Regions from separate parts of the Streptomyces sp. NPDC005181 genome, predicted to be linked through region 1. Evidence: riboswitches for the same ligand, from Rfam matches in the RefSeq annotation. Region 1 holds a riboswitch; each other region holds the start of a gene.

Region 1 (5,605 bases):
GCTGGTGATCTGGTCACGCCAGCGGGAGCTGCGCACCCTGGAGACCGAGCTGCCCGCCTACGCGGCAGCCGGCTGGCTGACCCCGGCCGAGCCGCTCGCGCTCTCCTCGATGCGGGCCCGCGGCATGGCCCGGGACGTGGCGCGCCACCAGCACGCGCGTGTGTACGGAAGCGCGCGTCCGTACGGCACCCCGTACGGAGTCACGAACCCCGGCTACGGCTACCCCGCACCCGGCCCCCCACCACCCCACTCCCCGGTGTACGGGAACAGCCGGGTCGTGGCGCAGGTCCGCAGCCATGCCAAGGCTCAGGCCAAGGCGCGCGGCAGAGCGGCGGCCCGTGCGGTCGCCGAGTACGAGTCGTTCGCGACGTCGCTGGCGTTGCTGCGCCACCGGGCCCGCCGCGGGGCCGCGGACCCGGACTTCGTGGCGCGCGAGCTGGAGCTGCTGCACCACCTCTGGCAGCGCAGGGAAGTGGCCGGCCCCGCACTGACGTACGCGGCGCAGGCAACGGGCCGCCTGCGCCCCCGCTGCATACCCGCGAGGCCGGCCCCGCACCCGCAGTACGGCGGCTACCGCCCGAACCCGTATCTGCCGCCCCACGCCCAGCAGCCGTATGCCCAGCCGCCGTACGGCAGCGGCCCACCCCCGCGCTCCTGGTGAGGGCTCAGGCGGAGGCCTCGGTGAGCTCCGCCAGTTCCTGCTCGGTCAGCTGAAGGTCGGCCACGGCCACCAGGGCGGGCACCTGCTCGACCGTACGGGCCGAGGCGATCGGCGCGGCGACGGTCGGACGGGCGGCGAGCCAGGCCAGGGCGACGGTCGCGATCTCGGCGCCGCGCTCCTGGGCGACCTTGTCGAGTGCGGCCAGGACCTTCTGTCCGCGCTCCGACGCCAGATACTGGCCGGCCTTCTCGGCCCGCGCGCTCTCCACCGACGTGCCCGGACGGTACTTGCCGGTGAGGAAGCCCGAGGCGAGGGCGAAGTACGGGACCGCGGCGAGCCCGGCGCGGGCGGCCACCTCCTGGAGTTCGCCCTCGTAGGTGTCGCGGGAGACGAGGTTGTAGTGCGGCTGCAGGGCGACGTAACGGGCGAGCCCCTCGCGCTCGGAGAAGTCCAGGGACGCCTGGAGCCGCTCCGGACTGATGTTGGAGGCGGCGATCTCGCGCACCTTGCCCTCCTTCACCAGCTGGTCGAGGGCGGTGATGATCTCCTCGACCGGGACGGTCTCGTCGTCGAAGTGCGTGTAGTAGAGGTCGATGTGGTCGGTGCCCAGCCGACGCAGCGACTCCTCTGCCGCGGCCTTGATGGTGGTGGCGGAGAGCCCCTTGTACGCGGGGTGGGAGCCCACCTTGGTGGCGACGAGGATGTCGGAACGGCGGGAGCGTGCGGCGAGCCACTTGCCGATGACCGTCTCCGACTCGCCGCCCTAGTTGCCAGGGACCCAGGCGGAGTACGCGTCTGCGGTGTCGAGGAAGTTGCCGCCCGCCGCGGCGTACGCATCGAGTACCGCGAACGACTGCGCCTCGTCGGCGGTCCAGCCGAAGGCATTGCCACCGAGGGCGAGCGGGAAGACCTGGAGGTCGGAAGAGCCGAGCTTACGGAGAGAAATCAAATGGATCAACGGAACCCGCCGCGCCCGCTATTCCGTCCAGGGGGCACCTGGAGGGCCCCGCACGGGCATCCACCGGGGCCTCTGCACGGGCATCCGCACCGGCATCGCAAGGACCGGGTGACAGCAGACCGGCAGCCCTGACGTCGGGGGGTGAGCGTCAGGACTGCCGGGGTTCAGGGGCCGGGGAACCGGCGCGGACTCAGACGGTGAGGCCCTTGTCGCGCAGCCAGGTCATCGGGTCGATGCCCGAGCCGTCCGGGGTGTGGACCTCCAGGTGGAGGTGGGGTCCGGTCACATTGCCGGTGGCTCCGACGCGGCCGATGGTGTCACCGGTGGTGACCTTCTGGCCGACGCTGACGTCGATCGACGACTGGTGGCAGAACCACAGCTCCGTACCGTCCTCGAGCTCCAGGACCGTGCGGTAGCCGTACGAACCGGACCATCCCGCCGACTTGATGGTGCCGGTGTGGACGGCCTTGATCGGCGTGCCGGTCGGCGCCGCGAAGTCGAGGCCGGTGTGGTAGCCGGAGGACCACATCGAACCGGCTTCGCCGAAGGTCGAGGTGATCGTGTACGAGGAGGTGGGGATGGCGTAGGAGGCGGCGAGCTTGGCGAGCCGTGCGGCCTCGGCCTTCGCCTTCGCCTCTTCCTCCGCCTTCTTCTTCGCGGCGGCGGCCTTGGTCTCGGCGGCGTCCTGCTTCGCCTTGGCCTCGGCGGCAGCCTTCTCCGCGGCGGCCTTCTCCTCGGCGGCCTTGGCCTCCGCGTCGGCGGCGTTCTGCTGCTGCTCGGCCTGCTGGAGGATGCGGGCGCGCAGCGCCTCGCCTGCGTCGGTGGTGCCCTGCTCGGCCTCGGCGGTGGTGATGCCGGCGCTGGTGAGCGGGGCGGCGGAGACCGCGGACTTCGCCTGGTCGGTGGCGGACTCGTCGGAGAACAGGGCGCCCACGCCGGGAAGGGACTTGGCGTCGGGGAGGTTGTCCGCGAGTGAGTCGGGAAGGGAGATGGAGACCGGCGGCTTGCTCTGCGCGGTGGCCATGCCGCCCGCACCTACGGCCGCGATGACGCCGACTCCGAGCACCGTGGAGCTGCGGGCGAGCCCGTTGCGCTGCTTGACGACGCGGTGCCTGCCGCGTACGGGGCGGACGGACTCCTCGGTGGGATTCCATTCCTCCCACGCCCGGTCGGTCTCACCGGAACCGTCGGCCGCGAACTCAGTGGTGAATTCGGCGCCGAAATCGGTTCGCTGCTCGGTTCCGTACTCGGTCGTGAAGGCGGAACCGAACCGGGAGGGGGCTTCGGGGGCAGGCTTGTTGGACGCCACGGGGGCGCACTCCTTTCCTTCCTTCTCGCCTACCGGGTTAGCTGACGGGTTCGGAGCAGGAAGGTCTCCTACGGATCCCTCTGCCTCTCGCGAGACACAGGTGTCCGATTCACCCCATGTAGGTGGTTCCCCGGTTCCCTTGCGGAATTCGGCGCTCGCGCACGGTGCCGCCACTGACGACGGCTGGGACAACCGCGCTGCGTTATCGAACGTTAATAGACAGACGGGTCCGATTCCAAGCCGTTCCCACTGATCGTTCATGGCCTTGGCCTGGACTTTACGGGACACAATCGGGCGGAAAGGGCGAGTTGACCGCTCCTCAGCCACTACCCGGTTTCTGACGTTGCGTCAAATGTTATGCGGAGCGGGGCCTTTCGGTTACGCACGGTGGCATCGCCCGTGTGGAGCCCCTTCACCGGCTCAGCTCTTCCTCACTCGCGTCCCGGCCCACGATCTTCACAGTCCTGCGCCGCTCCGGCTGCCCCTGCGCGGGACGTGCGACCGCGAGCAGCGCCATGTCGTCGGTGGACCTGCCGCCGGTGTGCAGCCGTACGTCGTCGGCCAGCGCGGACAGCAGCGCCTCGGGCGCGGGGAAGATCCGCCCGCGCAGCCGGGCCGCCGGATCGTAGAAATCTCCTTGGGTGTCGCGCGCCTCGGTGAGTCCGTCCGTGTAGGCGAGCAGCGTCGTCCCGGCGGCCAGCTCCCATACGTCGGCCCGGTCCGTCCACGCCCCCAGGTCCATGCCGAGCGGCAGCGCGGGCACCGTCGGCGCCAACACGTCCAGTTGGCCGTCGAGGTGGAGCAGCAGCGGCTCGGGGTGGCCTCGGTTGACGATCCGCACCTCGGCCGCACCGGGCGGGATCTCGGCGAGCACGGCGGTGACGAACCCCTCGACCGGATCGATCCCACCCTGCCGCGGCCTCTCCCGCGTCAGCGCCCGCTCCAGCCGCTGCGCCACGCCCTCCAGCGAATCCTCCTGCTCGGCGGCCTCCCGGAACGCGCCGATGACCACCGCCACCGTCGCGACCGCTTCGAGCCCCTTGCCCCGCACGTCCCCGACCACGAGCCGCACCCCGTACGGGCTCTCCGCCACGGCGAACAGGTCACCGCCGACGAATTCGTCCGCCTGGGCCGCCTCATACCGCGCGGCGACATGGAGTCCCCCGACCCGCTCGGCCGGGATCGGCAGCACGGCCCGCATGGCGGTCTCCGCGATGACCCGCGCCGAAGCCAGCTGCTCGTTGCCGCGCTGTACGACCCGGTTGATGACGACGGCGAGGACAGCGACCGTGATCACGGTGACGAGTTCGATGGACGGCACGACCGCCGGCAGCGTGCTGCCGGACAACCGCAGCGCGAGGATCGAGAGAACCGCGGCGATGCCGATCCGGACGGTGCTGAACAGCGAGAAGAACGGTGCGGCGATCAGCGGAGCGGCCACGAACATCGGCACTGCGGTGAAGGGCGGTGGGCTGAGGTAGTCGAACACCAGCCCGCCGACGATCATCAGGAACGGCAGCGCACGGACGAACCACCAGGCCCAGCCGCGGACCACGTCCCGCCCCCTGAGCCGCCCCCCGCGCAGTTTCTCCGCCATCCCCACCTGTGGTCTCCTGCCCGGCGCGCCCTGTGCTGTCCTGGGCAGGTGCGCCCTGTGGTCTCCTGCCCCGTACACGCACGGCTCTGTCCTGACCTGCACGCGCACGGCTCTGTCCTGACCTGCACGCGCACGGCTGAGGACGTGCGCCCCGCCTCCCAGGTTTGCCGGAGCGGCGTCGCGCGGCGACTGCTCATCGGCCAAAGGGACGACGGAAAACACGAATCAGGCCCGGCACGCTTTCTGCATGCCGGGCCTGATTCTTCAGTAGCGGGGACAGGATTTGAACCTGCGACCTCTGGGTTATGAGCCCAGCGAGCTACCGAGCTGCTCCACCCCGCGTCGGTAAACACAACTCTACGCCATCAGGAACTGACTGCTGACCAAGAAGGAATCCGCCGCCCGACCGAACGGTCCCGGCGTCTTTCCCCGCCCCGGCCCCGCCGGGTCAGTTCGAGTCAGTGATGCGCTGCGCCTGTTCTGCGTTGACCGCCGGTTTTCCCGCGCTCGCGCTGCGCTGGAGCGAGTGGAGGATGGCCAGCCCCTGGCCGACCACGCCCGCCGCCATCTCGTTGACCCCGTCGGTGCCGTTGAGCACGGTGAGGCTGGCCCCCTTCATCCCGCGGGCCGCCGCGTCGGCCAGCGCCGGCAGGTTCTCCACGATGCGGTTGGCCGCGATCAGCTCCTGGTTGCCGTCCCGGAGCGAGGCGGCGCGCGCGGTGTTGGCGTCGGCCTGTGCCTGGGCCAGCGTCCGTTCGGCGTACGCGCTGCCGTCGGCCTGGAACTTCGCCCGGTCGCGGTCGGCCTCGGCGAGCGTGCGCTGCCGGTACGCCTCGGCGTCCGCCGGACGCCTGACCTCCGCCTCCAGCCGCTGTGCGGCCAGCGCGGCCTGCCGCTCGGCCAGAGCGGTCTGCTCCTCGATGACCTCCTGCGACGCCCTGGCCTGGGCGAGCGGTCCGGCCTGGGCGGCGCGAGCGTTGTACTGCTCGGTCTCGGCGAGGAAACCGGCCCTTTTGATCGCGGTGTCCCGTTCGTACTCGGCCTTGAGCGCCGCGGCCTGCTGCTCGCGCTCGGCCGCTT
Region 2 (5,605 bases), on a different contig from region 1:
GGTCATCTCGGTGGACGGGGACGGCACGGTGCGCCGCTGTCACTTCGTCCCGGCCGAGCTCGGCAATCTCTACGACGGCAGCTGCCGGCAGGCGTTGGCCCACAGGCCTGTCCGCTCGCCGTGTGCGACTGCCACATCGGGTATGTGCATCTGGAGACGCTGCCGCTGTACGACGTCTTCGCGGGCGGCGTACTGGAACGCGTACCGGCCGGGCCGGCGCACGTACCGGCGCACCGGGATCAAGCGTTGCTGCCGTTGCTCCCGGTCGCCGGACGGGCCTGAACGAACCGGACGGGCCTCGGCGAACAAGCCCGTCCGGCGGAAGAGGACACCGCGTCGACTACAGCGGCAGCAGGTCGGGCCGCTTCGCCTCGACGTGGTCGCCGGAGGACTCGCCGCGCAGCCGCCGTCCGATCCACGGCACCAGATATTCGCGTGCCCACTGGATGTCGTCGCGCCGTACCTCGAGCGTGCCGCGCTGCGCCTGAGGCGGCCACTCCTGGTCGGGGTCGGCCGGCACGCCGAGGCCGAGTACCTGGGCGGCGCGCAGCGCGACCCGGGTGTGTCCCTCGGGCGACAGATGGAGCCGGTCGTCGTCCCAGGCACGCCTGTCCTGCACGGACCGCAGCGACCACAGGTCGAGGACCGGGCAGTCGTAGCGGTCGGCGATCGACCGCACATGGGCGGTGTAGGTGGCGATCTTGCCGCGCAGATGGCGCAGCACGGGAACGCCCCGGGTGTCGAAGCCGGTGGTGACCATGACGGTGCCGACCGACCGGGTCAGGTCGGCGACCGCGCGCTCGAATCGCTCGGCCACGTCGTCGGGGTCGGTGCCGGGCCGGATGATGTCATTGCCGCCCGCGCAGAAGCTCACCAGATCGGGGGCGAGTTCCTTGGCGCGCGGCACCTGCTCCTCGACGATCTGGTCGAGGAGGCGTCCGCGTACGGCGAGATTGGCGTACCGGAAGTTCCCGTGAGCGGCACCTGCGGAACCGGCGGAACCATCGGTGTTCGTCGCTGCATCGGGGTCGGGCAGCTGGTCCGCGAGGAGGACCGCGAAACGGTCCGCCCAGCCGACGAAGGTTCCGTCCGGGCCGGGGTCACCGACTCCCTCGGTGAAGCTGTCGCCAATCGCTGCGTACGACCCGATGGCACCATGCCGGTTGTTGACGCCACGTTGAAAGTTTCTCGAATCGTCTGCCACAAGGGCACATCCTGCACCGCCGAATGTGACCTACGCGACCGTAATAAGGGGTTGACGGAGGGTGAGATAGACCACCCGGTCAGGTTTTAGTAAAGAGGGAATAAGTGAAGGGGCGGTGCGCCGCCGCGCACCGCCCCTTCACCAAGCCGTTCGGATCAGCCCTGATCGAATCCGATCAGACGGAGATTCCGTGCGAAGCCAGGTAGGCGACCGGGTCGATGTCCGAGCCGTACGCGGGGCCGGTGCGGACCTCGAAGTGGAGGTGCGGGCCGGTGACGTTTCCGGTGGCACCGGAGAGGCCGATCTGCTGGCCGGCGGAGACGGTCTGGCCCGCCGAGACGGAGAGCGCGGACAGGTGGCCGTACTGCGAGTAGCGACCGTCGGCGTGCTTGATGACGACCTCGTTGCCGTACGCGCCACCCCAGCCGGCGGTGACGACGGTGCCGGAGGTGATCGCCTTCACGCTGGTGCCGGTGGCGACCGGGAAGTCGATGCCGGTGTGGCTGCCGCTGGACCAGTTGGCACCGGAGGCACGGTAGTTGGTGGTGTGCTTGCCCGGGACCGGGGAGACGTAGCCGGAGCTGCTGCTCTGGGCGGCCGAAGGGGCGGCCGCGGGCTTGGTGACCACCGGAGCCTCCGACGGGGCCGCGGCGGGCTGCGTGGTGCCGGTGGCCGCGGCGGAGCCGCCGAGGGTCAGCTTCATGCCCGGGAAGATCAGGCTCGGGTCGCTGCCGACGACCTCACGGTTGTCCTGGTACAGCTTCTCCCAGCCGCCTGCGACCTTGTTCTCGGCAGCGATCTTCGACAGGTAGTCGCCGGCGACGACGGAGTACGTCCGGGTCTCGGCCTGCTTCTTCGCGACCGGGGCGGCCGAGGCGACGTGCGCGGCGGCGGCCGAGTGCGCGGCGGGAGCGGCCTGTTCCGCGGCGTGGGCACCGGTGGCACCGAGCAGCGGAAGGGCGATGACGGCCCCGCCGGCGCCGGCGGCGGCGACGCCACGAGCGAGGGTGCTGGACTTCTGGCGACGGTGCTTACCCGATATGGACATGAAGATTTTCCTCTCCGGCGCCTACGAGGTGAGCTGTCGGGTTCGGGCTGGAGGTGCCCGGTCGCACGAAGTGCGACTTCACCCCGAGCCGCCGGATTTCTCCGGTCGGCGGCTTACCTGGTTCCCCCGCTCCTGCCACACGATGAGTGGGTGCGAATTCCGGTCGGCGGCAGGATTAGGCGGTCCGTCCGGATTGACGGTGACCGTAAACGAGTGAGGACGGGCAGAACAAGCCTTCGGTTGCGTGCCGGAATCCGCGCCGGGAAATCGGCGCGGAATTCCGGTCACCCTCCGTGGATTAAGGATCTTGGCTTTCCGCGCGGTGTACGGATTACCCGGCCGCCGCGCCACCACACACCGTCACGGATATGATCCCGCTCACGAGAGACCCCTCATCTCCCGTATAAGTAGGGCATGTTCGACTAAATGCCCTAATACGGACATGTCATGAACATCATCCGCGGCGGAGCCTCAGCACCTTCGCGTCCAGGTCCCCCCGTAGACCCGTGTGCAACCCCTGATGCAGCAGCACGGAACCGTGGTGGACGGCGCCGGTGTCCAGACAGGTATAGGTCGCCGCGGGGTCGAGCCCGCGCAGCCGCAGGGCCGGCGGCAGCTCCCCGTACCTCTGTGCCTCCAGCCACATGAGCACCACGGTCTCGTCACCGAGCGTGTACTGCATAGCGCTGAGCCCACCGCGCGGCGCTCGCAGCCGGTACAGCGCCCCGTGCTGCACCACCGGGCGGATCTCCTTGTACAGGTCCACCCAGCTCCGGGCCTCGGCCAGCTCCTCGTCGCTCCACTCGGTGAGGTCTCCGCCGACCCCGAGCACCCCGGCCATCGCACTCACGAAGCGGAAACGGAGCGAGCTGACCCTGCTGTTGAGCTGGACATTCGGGCTGTCGGTGACCCAGGCGGCCATCACGCGGGCCGGATGGACCTGCCCGAAACCCTCCTGGATGGCGAGCCGGTCCAGCGGGTCGGTGTTGTCGGAGGTCCACACCTGGTCGGTACGGGCGAGGATGCCCAGATCGATCCGGCCGCCGCCGCCCGAGCAGGACTCGAAGGCGACACCGGGGTGAGCCGCCCGCAGCCGGTCGATCAGCGCGTAGAGCGCGTCCACATGCTCGATCCAGAGCTTCTGCGGATAATCCTCGCCCGGCCAGCCCGCATCGGTGAAGCAGCGGTTGAAGTCCCATTTCACATAGTCGATCGGGGCACTGGACAGCAGTGTGTCGAGCTGTTCCCACAGATAGTTCTGCACATCGGTCCGGGCCAGATTGAGCACCAGCTGATTACGGAACTCCGTGCGGATCCGCCCGGGAAAGTGCTATACCCAGTCCGGGTGCGCGCGGTACAGGTCGCTGTCGGCATTCACCATCTCCGGCTCGACCCAGATGCCGAACTGCATGCCGAGTGCGTGCACTTCATCGGCGAGCGGCTTCAGCCCGCCGGGGAAGCGCTCGGGATTCGGGGTCCAGTCGCCGAGTCCCGCCCGGTCAGTGGTGCGCTGCCCGAACCACGCGTCGTCCACCACGAACAGTTCGACACCCATCGCCGCGGCGCGCACGGCCAGGGCGCGCTGCTGGTCCTCCACGATGTCGAAACCGGTCGCCTCCCAGGAGTTGTAGAGCACCGGCCGGAGGCCTTCGGCGTCCGGAATGACGTGGGCCAGCTGCCAGGCGTGCCAGGCACGGCTCGCCCCGCCGAACCCTTGGGCACTCCACAGTCCGGCGAACACCGGTGTGGTGTACGTCTCTCCCGGCGCGAGCCGCAGCAGCCCGGAGTCGTCGTAGCCGGCCCCGCCGGTGATCTGTACGAGCCCGTCGGGGAGCTGCTGCACGGCGATCCGCCACGAGTCGGACCAGGCGAGCGCGCAGCCGTACACCTCGCCGTCCTCCTCTGTGGCCGCTCCGTCCGCGTCGAGCGCGACCCAGGGCAGAGACTGGTGCCCGGTGTGACCTCGCCTGCTGGAGAGGACCTTCTCGCCGTATGTCAGTTCCGACCGCACGAGCTGCGTCTCCGCCGCCCCCGCCCGTGCAGCTGGCTGAGGCGCCAGGCGTCACGGGCCGGCAGCGCCCAGGCGGCCGCGTCGGCGCGCAACAGCTCCAGCGGCGGACCGTCCGGACCGGCGTGGCTGACAGTGGCCCAGCGCTCGATCACATCGGAGTCGTCCCGCATCCGGTAGTGCAGCGTGAGCGCGAGCCGCTGTACGGAGTCGGAGAACGCGATACGGAGTTCGTCGCCGTCCACCGCGGCCCCCGTGTGTTCCCATTCGGTGCCACGGACCTCGAGGGTGCGTACGGAGAGAGCGGGCCGGACGAACCGGGGCCCGCCCTCCACCGGGTACTCCTCGCGGCCGTCCAGCCGCGACTCGAAGCCCCGCGACGGCGGCTCCGGTGCGGCGGCGAGGGCCTCGGCGGCCGCGAGGGAGATGCGTGGCCCCCAGTGCAGATGGAGCAGTTCGTCCCGGTCGGTGAGATGCAGCGCATAGCTGCCGGTCGCCCCGGTCAGCAGCCAGGTCCGACCCTTGTCACCAGTCTCGATCATCTCATCCCCACATTCACACAGTTCCGCACATCATCGAGCGTCGCCGGGTGGCCGGGCAACGCCCGCGCAGGGGCAATTCACCGGCGGGCGAGGCAAGAACGGCCGAGATGATTGCCTGAGGAACCGATGTCGTATCGTCACGGGAGTGACCTCGTCGGCGAGCCGCGCCGACGCCAGACACTCCAGGAGACACCGTGACGCAGCAGGTGCCGCAGATCCCGTCGACGGAACCCGAGCTGTCAGGTGTGCGCAACTTCCGCGACGTGGGCGGGCTGCCCACCGTCGACGGGCGCCGGGTGCGGTACGGACGGCTCTTCCGCAGCGGTCACCTCGCGCACGCCACATCCGAGGACGCGGCGTTCCTCGGCGACCTCGGGCTGCACACGATCTTCGACTTCCGCAACGCGGCCGACCACAAGCTCGACGGTCTGGACGTGGAGCTGCCGGGCGTACGGAACGTGAGCATCCCGCTCTCCGACCCGGCCGACGGCGCCGAGTTCTGGCGCATGGTGCGCGACGGCAACATCGAGCAGCTGCACAACATCCTCGCCGACGGCAAGGGAGCGGCCCGGATGACCGCCTCGTACCGGTCGATCGTCAAGGACCGCACCGCCGAGCACAGCCGGGTGCTGCACGCCCTGGCCGAGGACAGCGTCCCCGCGCTGATGCACTGCGCGGCGGGTAAGGACCGAGCCGGGATCTCGATCGCGGTGTCGCTGCTCGCCGTCGGGGTCGAGCGCGACGCCATCGAGGCCGACTACCTCAAGTCCAACGCCCCGCACCGCCGGTACAAGGTGCGCCGC
Region 3 (5,605 bases), on a different contig from region 1:
CTGCCCGGTTCGTACGATCTGCCGGGCGCCCGTCTCCTCGATCTCGTCCAGGTCATGGACCGGATCAGGGCCGAGTGCCCCTGGACGTCGCAGAAGACCCACCAGGGGCTCGCCAAGTACGCCATCGAGGAGGCGTACGAGCTGGTCGAGGCGATCGAGGACGGCGACCGCGACGAGCTGCGCGAGGAACTCGGGGACGTACTCCTTCAGGTCGTCTTCCACGCCAGGATCGCGGAGGAGGACGAGGACCAGCCGTTCTCCGTCGACGATGTCGCGGCCACCCTCGTCGAGAAGCTGATCCACCGCCATCCGCATGTCTTCGGCGACGAGACCGCCGAGACCCCGGAGGACGTGCACGCGCACTGGTTGCGCACCAAGGCCATCGAGAAGCAGCGCGACTCGGTCACCGACGGCGTGCCGCTCGGCCAGCCCGGTCTGGCGCTGGCGGCGAAGCTGGCCGGGCGGGTACGTGCCGCCGGACTCGATGTGGCGCTCCCGACGGGGGACGGCATCGGGTACGAGCTCCTCGCCCTCGCCGTACGCGCGGAACAGGACGGCACCGACCCTGAGGCCGCACTGCGGGCCGCCGGTCGCGCCTACCGGGACGCGATCCTCGCGGCGGAGGGCAACGGATAACGTCAGGGGGTGAACGACAGCCCCGCCGACACCCCTGCCGACAGCCCCGCAGACGCTCCCACCGACGCCCCCGAACTCTTCACGTGGGAGTTCGCCACCGACCCGTACCCCGCCTATGCGTGGCTGCGCGAGCACAGCCCCGTGCACCGCACCGCGCTGCCCAGCGGGGTCGAGGCGTGGCTCGTGACGCGCTACGAGGACGCCCGGCAGGCTCTCGCCGACAGCCGGCTCTCCAAGAACCCGGCGCACCACGACGAGCCGGCGCACGCCAAGGGGAAGACCGGTATCCCGGGCGAGCGCCAGGCGGAGCTGATGACGCATCTGCTGAACATCGACCCGCCCGACCACACCCGGCTGCGCCGCCTCGTTTCGAAGGCGTTCACGCCGCGCAGGATCGCGGAGTTCGCGCCGCGCGTGCAGGAGCTGACGGACCGCCTCATCGACAACTTCATCGAGGAGGGAAGCGCGGACCTCATCCACGACTTCGCGTTCCCCCTGCCCATCTACGCGATCTGCGATCTTCTCGGTGTTCCGCGTGAGGACCAGGACGACTTCCGGGACTGGGCGGGCATGATGATCCGCCACGGCGGCGGGCCACGCGGCGGGGTGGCCCGGTCGGTGAAGAAGATGCGCGGCTATCTCGCCGAACTGATCCACCGGAAGCGGGAGAACCCGGGGGACGATCTGATCTCGGGGCTGATCCGGGCCAGCGACCACGGCGAGCATCTCACCGAGAACGAGGCCGCCGCCATGGCCTTCATCCTGCTCTTCGCCGGCTTCGAGACGACGGTCAACCTCATCGGCAACGGGGTGTACGCCCTGCTGCGCAACCCCGTTCAGCGGGAGCGGCTGCAGCGCTCGCTCGACGCGGGGGAGACGGGGCTGCTGGAGACCGGCATCGAGGAACTGCTGCGCTACGACGGTCCGGTGGAGCTGGCGACCTGGCGGTTCGCTACCGAAGCGCTGACGCTCGGCGGGCAGCGGATCGCGGCGGGCGACCCCGTACTGGTGGTGCTCGCCGCCGCGGACCGGGACCCGGAACGGTTCGCCGACCCCGACACGCTCGACCTCGCCCGGCGTGACAATCAGCACCTCGGCTACGGGCACGGCATCCACTACTGCCTGGGGGCGCCGCTTGCCCGGCTGGAGGGACAGGCCGCGCTGGCCACGCTTCTGAGGCGCCTTCCGGATCTGCAACTTGCGGTAGAACCTACCGATTTGCGGTGGCGCGGAGGGCTCATCATGCGCGGACTGCGCACTCTTCCCGTGAAGTTCGATCCCGGACACCGTTCCGACGAAGGTGACGCTCTGTCAACTCCGTGACTTTCACGTGATCTGCGCTGCATCGACTTGTGACAAGCGTTCGACTGCCGCTACCTTCACCGTTCGACTCATCAGTCACACGGAAGGCAACTCCATGGGCTCCGCGAACGGCAGACACCGTCGCCCTCGGCAGGCACCTGCCATCGTCGTCGCCGCAGGCGTGGCCGGCTCGGCCATCGCCATCCCGCTGCTCGGCGCAGCCGGTGCGCACGCGGCCGACGCCACGACCTGGGACCGGGTCGCCGAGTGCGAGAGCGGCGGCATGTGGAGTGCCGACCTCGGCAACGGCTTCTACGGCGGTCTCCAGTTCTCACAGGACACCTGGAAGTCGTACGGCGGCGACGCGTACGCCCCGCGTGCCGACCTCGCCAGCCGCTCTCAGCAGATAGCGGTCGCCGAGAAGGTTCTCGACGACCAGGGGCCGCGGGCGTGGCCCAGCTGCGCGGTGATCTCCGGGCTCACGGTGGACGGAGCGCTGCCGGGTGTCGATCCGGGGAGTGTGCCCTCGGCCGACCCGACGCAGAGCGCGGACCCGTCCGACGGGGCGTCGGACGAGGCGGGCCCCTCGGGCGGATCGAAGTCGTCGTCCGCCAAGTCGTCCGCCAAGTCGTCGGGTAAGTCGTCGGGTAAGTCCTCCGGCGAGGCGTCGAGCGACGCGTCGGATGCATCCGGTTCGTTCGACTCGTCCCGCTCCTCCGGCTCTTCGGGCGGTGAGGTGGGCGGTAAGCACCGTGGCACGCCGGCCCCCGAGGCGAGCCAGGGTGCGGGCGCGGGCAATGACCGCGAGTCGGGCCGACATGCCTCCCGCGGCAACAGCGAGGGACGCGACACGGGCGCCCAGGAGGCCGACGGCGCGTACACGGTCCGGCCGGGCGACAACCTGTGGGCGATTGCTGATGCACAGAAGGTCCCCGGCGGGTGGCCCGCGCTCTACGAGGCCAACAAGGCTGCCGTCGGCGACGACCCGGACCTCATCCTGCCTGGCGAGAGCCTCGATCTTGGCGTGAAAGCAGAGTGAGAGCGGTCTGATCAACAGCTAAATACACCCCAAAAATCGGGGTAGTTCAGAGGCCTATGTCCGCTTATGTGTAAGTGAGACATGGGTCTCTTTGCGTCAATTGACGTGTCGCGCCTGCCGGGTCCGCGCGCATCGCCCCCCACCTGCGAAAACGAGGGTCGGCGGGATGCAAGTAAGGGGTGATTGTCCGGCGTGTCCATCTTTGAATGTAGGGGTTGTGTGTGTTTACGGTCGGAACTGCTCGCACCGCGGGCCCCGTCGACCGTCACGCCGAATCCTGCCGTCGGTCGAAGGGAACAGACGCGTAAAGCGCCGTAGGCAGGAGCGGGGGACCCAGGTAAGCGCCGGGCCCGATGGTCGAAGGACCGTCAGGACCGGCTTGGGGTGAAGTCGTGCGCTAGGACGTGCGACCGGGCAACTCACTTGGCCCGAACCCGACAGCTCACCTCGTAGGCGTCGGTGAGGAGAAGTTCCATGCTGCTGAACAGCAAGGGCAAGCACCGCCGCCCGTCCAAGGCCGTCCGTGTCGCCACGCTCGCGGGTGTTGCCGGTGCCGCCATCGCCGTTCCCCTGATGGGTGCCACGGGCGCTTCCGCCGCCTCCGTCGCCACGTGGGACGCCGTCGCCCAGTGCGAGTCCGGTGGCAACTGGTCCATCAACACCGGCAACGGCTACTACGGCGGCCTGCAGTTCTCGCAGTCCAGCTGGGCTGCCGCCGGTGGTACGCAGTACGCCCCGCGGGCTGACCTGGCCACCAAGGCCCAGCAGATCGCCACCGCCGAGAAGCTCCTCGACATGCAGGGTCCGGGTGCCTGGGCCTGCGCCGGCGCCGGCAACCTGACCAACGACGGTGTCGACCCGGGCGTCGACACCGGCTCCGCCGCCGTGAAGCCGGCCGCGCCGAAGCCGGCCGAGCACACCGAGGCCCCCACCGCCTCCCGCTCGGACCGCGGCACCGCCCCCGAGGTCGCGAAGACCGTCACCACGCCGACGGGCCAGAAGGTCGCGAAGGGCGACGGCGAGTACAAGGTGAAGGCCGGCGACTCGCTCAGCGAGATCGCCGAGGCGCACAAGGTGAAGGGCGGCTGGCAGCAGCTGTTCAAGCTGAACAAGAACATCGTCAAGGACGCCGACCTGATCTTCCCGGGTCAGCAGCTCCACCTGACGAAGTAGGACGAGCCTCAGCAGAAAAGGCTCTCTCCTCCCTGAGCACCCCGACCCGGCGCGGATTCCCCCGTACGTGCCGGGTCGGGGTTTTTGCGCTCACTGTTCAACTGTTGTAGTTACTGCTCAGTAGATTTCTGGACATTTGCCCGTCTAGGGGTGCCCTTGGGTCCTTTTTCGTCCCAGGAGGCGGGCGGTCGCCGAACACAGTGGGCCAAGGCGGTTAGGCTCTTGGCGCAAGGCCAAAGCGACCCTGCACCACCAGCGTCATATCCCAGAAGGAGATGCCTCGTGCCGTCCATCGACGTCGTCGTAGCCCGGGAAATCCTCGACTCCCGCGGAAACCCCACGGTCGAGGTCGAGGTTGGCCTCGACGACGGCAGCACCGGCCGTGCTGCTGTTCCGTCCGGCGCCTCCACCGGTGCGTTCGAGGCCATTGAGCTTCGCGACGGTGACCCCAACCGCTACCACGGCAAGGGCGTCGAGAAGGCCGTCCTCGCCGTGATCGAGCAGATCGGCCCGGAGCTCGTCGGCTACGACGCGACCGAGCAGCGGCTGATCGACCAGGCCATGTTCGACCTGGACGCCACCGAGAACAAGGGCTCGCTCGGGGCCAACGCCATCCTCGGCGTCTCGCTGGCCGTCGCGCACGCCGCCTCCGAAGCCTCGGACCTGCCGCTGTTCCGCTACCTCGGTGGCCCGAACGCGCACCTGCTGCCCGTCCCGATGATGAACATCCTCAACGGTGGGTCGCACGCCGACTCCAACGTGGACATCCAGGAGTTCATGATCGCCCCGATCGGCGCGGAGTCCTTCTCCGAGGCCCTGCGCTGGGGCGCCGAGGTCTACCACACGCTGAAGAAGGTCCTGAAGACCAAGGGCCTGTCGACCGGTCTCGGCGACGAGGGCGGCTTCGCGCCGAACCTGGAGTCGAACCGCGCCGCCCTGGACCTCATCCTCGAGGCCATCAAGGAGGCCGGTTACGCCCCGGGCAAGGACATCGCGCTCGCTCTCGACGTCGCCGCCTCGGAGTTCTACAAGGACGGCAAGTACGAGTTCGAGGGCAAGTCCCGCTCGGCCGCCGAGATGACCGAGTACTACGAGGAGCTCGTCTCCGCGTACCCGCTGGTCTCCATCGAGGACCCGCTGTACGAGGACGACTGGGCCGGCTGGAACGTCATCACCCAGAAGCTCGGCGCCAAGGTCCAGATCGTCGGCGACGACCTGTTCGTCACCAACCCGGAGCGCCTGGCCCGTGGCATCGAGGAGGGCTCCGCCAACGCCCTGCTCGTCAAGGTCAACCAGATCGGTTCGCTGACCGAGACCCTGGACGCCGTCGAGCTGGCGCAGCGCAACGGCTTCAAGTGCATGATGTCCCACCGCTCCGGCGAGACCGAGGACGTCACCATCGCCGACCTCGCCGTCGCGGTGAACTGCGGCCAGATCAAGACCGGCGCCCCGGCC
Region 4 (5,605 bases), on a different contig from region 1:
TGCGCGATCTCGGTGACCTGCCGCTGCACCTTGGAGAGCTCGGTGGCCTGACGGTCGGCGATCCGGTCCACGTACGAGGCCCGTTGCAGGTACTGGTCGGGGTTGGAGGAGAGCGCCAGCTGTACGGCGGGGTCGATGCCTCCGGTGCGGTACTGCGCGGCGGCGAGCGAACCGAGTGCGTTGCGGGAGGCGTTGAGGCGTTCGGTCCTGCGGGCGGCCTCGTCGCGCAGTGCTCCCAGGGACTTGGCGGTGGCGGTCGCCTTCTCCTTCGCGCCGTTGTACTGCTCGGTGGCGACCTCCGCCTGGTGGTACAGCCGGTCCACTGTGGCCTTGACCTGGGAAGGGGTGGGCTGTGGATCGGCGTGTGCAGCCCCCGGCAGGGCGGCAGCTGTCGCGGCCCCCGCAAACGCGAGGGTGGCTGCGGTGCGGGCAGCAGAGCCGGTATGCGGGCGCTGCTTGGGTTTTCGATGTGCTGCCACGGGGGCGGGGCTCCTCGCTGTCGACTGCCCGTCGGGGCCTACCGGCGGGCCCGCGGAGGTCCGACGGCGAAGCCGGCAGGGGGGAGCGGCTCGCCGCCGGACTCTTCGGCGGGGTGACCGGGTCGCCGTCCGGGTGCGGAGCGACGGTGAAGTCGGTCACCTGGATAGGGACGCTAAACCCGGGGCATGGGGAAGAGTCGTAATGACGGCTATTGCCCGAATTTGGCGAGGCGATGTCATCAAGTGATCGGAGAAATCGCACCAGAGGCAGGCAATTGGTGCAGATGCGAGTGAAATGCACAGATCCCCCACCTCGCCGGAGGGCGGTGCTATGACCCCGGCTAGGCTGCGGCCCCATGGACGTACTCATCAATGTCTTCGTCGCGCTGCACATCATCGGTATCGCCTCCCTCCTGGGCGGCTTCCTGACCCAGATGAAGGCGATGGGCGCGGGCACGGCACGCTTCGTCCCGGCGATGCTGCACGGTGCGCTGACCATGCTGGTCACCGGTGTTGCACTGGTCGGGCTCAACCAGGCCGACGACCAGCCGGTCAACAACATCAAGATCGGCGTGAAGCTGGCGGTCCTGGTCGTGATCCTCGCGCTGGTCTACATCAAGCGGGACGAGGAGAAGGTCGAGAAGGGCGTCTTCGCGGCGGTCGGCGGACTGACAGTCGCCAATATCTTCATCGCGACCCTCTGGACCTGAGCCGGCCGCTGCCGCCCGAGCCGCCCCTGTCATTCATCGCGCGAGCCCCTGCCGGATCCGTCCGGCAGGGGCTCGTCGCTGTCCGGGGCCGCGCTACGCGGGCCGCACGCTGCCGTAGATCGGCATGTAATAGATCGACTCCTCGCGGACATTCGCCCCCGGCTTCGGGGCGTGGATCATCATGCCGTCGCCCTCGTAGATGCCGACGTGACTGATGTCGTCGTAGAAGAAGACGAGGTCGCCCGGCTGCAGATCCGCCGTCGCGATCCGCGTGCCGATCTCCACCTGGTCCCAGGTGGTACGGGGGATGTCGACGCCCGCCGCCTTCCAGGCGGCCTGGGTCAGCCCCGAGCAGTCGTACGACGAGGGGCCCGTCGCGCCCCAGACGTACGGCTTGCCTATCTGGGCGCGGGCAAAGGCGAGGACCTTCTCGGCCTTCGTGGTGGCGCTGGTGTCCGAGCCGGTTCCGGTCCCGGTGCCCGTTCCCGTATCGCCGCCGGATCCGGCCTGCTGCGCGGCCTCCTCGGCCTTGCGGTCCGCCTCGGCCTTGGCGGCGGCCTGCCGGCGGGCCAGCTCCTCCGCCTTGCGCTTGGCCTCCGCCTCCTTCTTGCGCTCCAGCGCTGCGAGTCGCGCCTTCTCCTCGGCCGTCAGCTTCGACAGCATCGTGCGGGCCTCGCCCAGCTTCTTCTGGACGTTCTCCTTGCTCGTCCGCAGCGTGGCCTGCGACTCGGTGAGCGTCTCCAGGCTCTTCACCGCCTCGGCGCGCTTCTCCGACGCCGCGGCCTGCTGGGTGCGGAAGTCCGTGACCGCCTTCTGCTGCCGGCCCGCCATCCGGGCCATCAACTGGTTCTGGTCGAAGTACGACTGCGGGTCGTCGGCCAGGAAGAAGGTGGCGGTCGGTGCGATGGAGCCGGTGCGGTACTGCGCGGCCGCGTACTCACCGAGCGCCCTACGCGCGTCGTTCAGCTTGTCGGCACGCTTCGCGACCTCGTTCAGCAGGGCGTCGGCCTTGCCCCGCTGTGCGGCGGAGGCCTCCTTCGCCTGGTTGTACTGCTGGGTCGCGGTGCCCGCCTGCCGGTAGAGGTCGTCGACCTTCTTCTGCACGTCCTCGATGCTGGGCTTCGGTGAGGCCGGCGCGGCCGTGGCGCTCTGCGCGGACAGCAGGGTCATCCCTGCCAGTGCGGCCGTCGTGAACCCGACGGCGGGGGTGGTGCTGCGCACACGGGTGCGCGGTTTGCGATGCGACGCCAAGGCCGGCATCTCCTTCCGTGGACCGCCTACCGGGTTAGCTGTCGGGTTCGGGCGGAACGGAAGGCTGCCCTACGGTCCGAATGAGGGATATGGACCGATTCACCCCGGTGATGCATGTGGGTCCCCGGTTCCGAACTCCCGCGAGGGCAGCCCGGATTCAGCGTGGGAGCCCGCTCGGCGTGGTTCGCCTCAGGTGGTACGGGCCGCCCGACCGAGCACGCTAGCCAACCCATGGTGCTGCTGTGAAGGTTGATGTTCGATATGCCCGATACATTTTCGTGACCTTGATGACGGGGTGGTGGTGCGGGCGGAGCGAGCCCCCTCTTCCCTTACGCGGTGTGGGTGCGTGGTCTCTGTATGTGCCCGTGTTCCGGGTGCGGTTAGCCATGCGGCCGCACGGTGTCGGTGCGGCGGCCTAGACTCGTCAAGCGATGAGCAGCCTCTTTGACGACAGTTTCCTGGCCGGCCTCCAGCACTCGGAGGAAGAGCCCCCGCCGCCCCCCGAGGACTCCGCACCCGAAGCGGTGCCGGAGGACCTCTTCGCGGGCGTATTCGACGCGCCCCCGCCGCCCAGGGACGCGTACTACCGGGACGGCGCCCACCGCCCCGTCATCGACGCCGCCGCCCTGCTCGACGGGCTGAACACCGAGCAGCGCGCCGCCGTCGTGCACGCCGGCTCGCCGCTGCTCATCGTCGCCGGGGCCGGCTCCGGCAAGACCCGGGTTCTCACCCACCGCATCGCCCATCTGCTGGCCGAGCGCGGGGTGCACCCCGGCCAGATCCTGGCGATCACCTTCACCAACAAGGCCGCGGGCGAGATGAAGGAGCGCGTCGAGCAGCTCGTCGGACCGCGCGCCAACGCCATGTGGGTCATGACGTTCCACAGCGCGTGCGTACGGATCCTGCGCCGGGAATCGAAGAAGCTCGGCTTCACCTCGTCGTTCTCGATCTACGACGCCGCCGACTCCAAGCGGCTGATGGCCCTGGTCTGCCGCGATCTGGACCTCGACCCGAAGCGCTTTCCGCCGAAGTCGTTCACGGCGAAGGTCTCGAACCTGAAGAACGAACTGATCGACGAGGAGACCTTCGCCGGGCAGGCCGCGGACGGCTTCGAGAAGACGCTCGCCCAGGCCTACGCGATGTACCAGTCCCGGCTGCGCGAGGCCAACGCACTGGACTTCGACGACATCATCATGACGACGGTCCATCTGCTCCAGGCGTTCCCCGATGTCGCTGAGCACTACCGCCGCCGCTTCCGGCACGTCCTCGTCGACGAGTACCAGGACACCAACCACGCGCAGTACACACTCGTACGCGAACTGGTGGGCCCGGCCGGACCGGCCGACGCCCCCGCCGAGCTGTGCGTCGTGGGTGACGCGGACCAGTCGATCTACGCCTTCCGCGGCGCGACCATCCGCAACATCCTCCAGTTCGAGGAGGACTACCCGAACGCGACGACGATCCTGCTGGAGCAGAACTACCGCTCCACGCAGACGATTCTCTCCGCGGCCAACGCGGTCATCGAGCGCAACGAGAGCCGCCGCCCCAAGAACCTCTGGACGAACGCGGGCGAGGGCGCCCGGATCACCGGCTATGTCGCCGACACCGAGCACGACGAGGCGCAGTTCGTCGCCGACGAGATCGACCGGCTGACCGACGCGGGCGACGCCAAGGCGGGCGATGTCGCCATCTTCTACCGGACGAACGCGCAGTCCCGGGTTTTTGAAGAGATCTTCATCCGCGTCGGCCTGCCCTACAAGGTCGTCGGCGGCGTGCGCTTCTACGAGCGCAAGGAGGTCCGGGACATCCTTGCCTACCTCCGGGTCCTCGCCAACCCCGAGGACACCGTCCCGCTGCGCCGCATTCTGAACGTGCCGAAGCGCGGCATCGGCGACCGCGCCGAGGCGATGATCGACGCCCTGTCGCTGCGCGAGAAGATCACGTTCCCGCAGGCGCTGCGCCGCGTCGACGAGGCGTACGGCATGGCGGCCCGCTCGGCCAACGCCGTCAAGCGGTTCAACACGCTGATGGAGGAGCTGCGCACGATCGTCGAGTCGGGCGCGGGCCCCGCCGTGGTGCTGGAGGCGGTTCTGGAGCGGACCGGCTATCTCGCGGAACTCCAGGCGTCCACCGATCCGCAGGACGAGACCCGCATCGAGAACCTGCAGGAACTCGCCGCCGTCGCGCTCGAGTTCGAGCAGGAGCAGGGGGAGTCCGACGCGGGGGAGGGCGCGAGTGCGGGCACGCTCGCCGAGTTCCTGGAGAAGGTCGCGCTCGTCGCCGACTCCGACCAGATCCCCGACGAGGACACGGACGGCTCCGGCGTCATCACACTGATGACCCTGCACACCGCGAAGGGCCTCGAATTCCCGGTGGTCTTCCTGACCGGCATGGAGGACGGCGTCTTCCCGCACATGCGCGCGCTGGGACAGGCCAAGGAGCTGGAGGAGGAGCGGCGCCTCGCCTATGTCGGGATCACCCGGGCCCGTGAGCGGCTCTATCTGACCCGGGCGGCGATGCGCAGTGCGTGGGGGCAGCCCTCGTACAACCCGCCGTCGCGGTTCCTCGAGGAGATCCCGGACCAGCATCTGCAGTGGAAGCGGACCGGGCCGATGGCGGCACCGGCCGGACCGACGTCGGGCATCACATCGTCGCTGTCCTCGTCGCGCTCACGCTCGGGCCCCTCGGGTTTTGCGACCCGGCGCACCTCGGACAAGCCGACGATCACGCTGGTGGTCGGGGACCGGGTCACGCACGACCAGTTCGGGCTCGGCACGGTGACAGCGGTCGAGGGGATCGGCGACCAGGCGAAGGCGACGGTCGACTTCGGGGACGAACGGCCGAAGAAGCTGCTGCTGCGGTACGCGCCGGTGGAGAAGCTCTAGGCAGGACGCCCCTGGGGCACCACCGGCCGTGGGTCCTTGCGGCTGCTCAGGTCGGGTCGAGGCCGTGGCTGCGGAGCCAGGGCAGCGGGTCTATGGCCGCGCCGCCACCGGGCCGGACCTCGAAGTGCAGGTGCGGGCCGGTGGAGTTCCCGGAGTTCCCGGAGTACGCGATGACGTCACCGGCCTTGACCGGGCCCGAGCGGATCCTGGTGCTGCTGAGGTGGCAGTACCAGGTCTCGGTGCCGTCGGCCGTGGTGACGATGGCCATGTTCCCGTAGGC

The links. A riboswitch is a leader RNA that binds a small molecule or an ion and turns the genes downstream of it on or off. The one in region 1 is predicted to bind cyclic di-AMP.
Region 2: another riboswitch for cyclic di-AMP. It lies ahead of ABZV38_RS26055 (LysM peptidoglycan-binding domain-containing M23 family metallopeptidase); the one in region 1 lies ahead of ABZV38_RS15565 (M23 family metallopeptidase).
Region 3: another riboswitch for cyclic di-AMP. It lies ahead of ABZV38_RS09235 (transglycosylase family protein); the one in region 1 lies ahead of ABZV38_RS15565 (M23 family metallopeptidase).
Region 4: another riboswitch for cyclic di-AMP. It lies ahead of ABZV38_RS19690 (NlpC/P60 family protein); the one in region 1 lies ahead of ABZV38_RS15565 (M23 family metallopeptidase).

What each region holds. Positions count from the first base shown of each region.
Region 1 covers NZ_JBEXID010000019.1:89,938-95,542, reverse strand. Annotated here, with positions in the region: gene ABZV38_RS15575 (PrsW family intramembrane metalloprotease) at 1-661, shown strand, start outside; partial or broken gene ABZV38_RS15570 (aldo/keto reductase) at 666-1,610, opposite strand; gene ABZV38_RS15565 (M23 family metallopeptidase) at 1,810-2,928, opposite strand; cyclic di-AMP (ydaO/yuaA leader) riboswitch at 2,940-3,092, opposite strand; gene ABZV38_RS15560 (PP2C family protein-serine/threonine phosphatase) at 3,341-4,435, opposite strand; tRNA gene ABZV38_RS15555 (tRNA-Met) at 4,794-4,867, opposite strand; gene ABZV38_RS15550 (SPFH domain-containing protein) at 4,974-5,605, opposite strand, start outside.
Region 2 covers NZ_JBEXID010000047.1:44,621-50,225, forward strand. Annotated here, with positions in the region: partial or broken gene ABZV38_RS26045 (STM4011 family radical SAM protein) at 1-282, shown strand, start outside; gene ABZV38_RS26050 (SGNH/GDSL hydrolase family protein) at 341-1,204, opposite strand; gene ABZV38_RS26055 (LysM peptidoglycan-binding domain-containing M23 family metallopeptidase) at 1,380-2,252, opposite strand; cyclic di-AMP (ydaO/yuaA leader) riboswitch at 2,256-2,415, opposite strand; partial or broken gene ABZV38_RS26060 (alpha-galactosidase) at 2,707-4,802, opposite strand; gene ABZV38_RS26065 (tyrosine-protein phosphatase) at 4,997-5,605, shown strand, end outside.
Region 3 covers NZ_JBEXID010000009.1:78,244-83,848, forward strand. Annotated here, with positions in the region: gene ABZV38_RS09220 (nucleoside triphosphate pyrophosphohydrolase) at 1-636, shown strand, start outside; gene ABZV38_RS09225 (cytochrome P450) at 646-1,959, shown strand; gene ABZV38_RS09230 (transglycosylase family protein) at 2,054-2,977, shown strand; cyclic di-AMP (ydaO/yuaA leader) riboswitch at 3,278-3,448, shown strand; gene ABZV38_RS09235 (transglycosylase family protein) at 3,452-4,150, shown strand; gene eno (phosphopyruvate hydratase) at 4,433-5,605, shown strand, end outside.
Region 4 covers NZ_JBEXID010000028.1:59,374-64,978, forward strand. Annotated here, with positions in the region: gene ABZV38_RS19680 (NlpC/P60 family protein) at 1-479, opposite strand, end outside; gene ABZV38_RS19685 (hypothetical protein) at 836-1,189, shown strand; gene ABZV38_RS19690 (NlpC/P60 family protein) at 1,283-2,449, opposite strand; cyclic di-AMP (ydaO/yuaA leader) riboswitch at 2,448-2,613, opposite strand; gene pcrA (DNA helicase PcrA) at 2,872-5,325, shown strand; gene ABZV38_RS19700 (peptidoglycan DD-metalloendopeptidase family protein) at 5,372-5,605, opposite strand, start outside.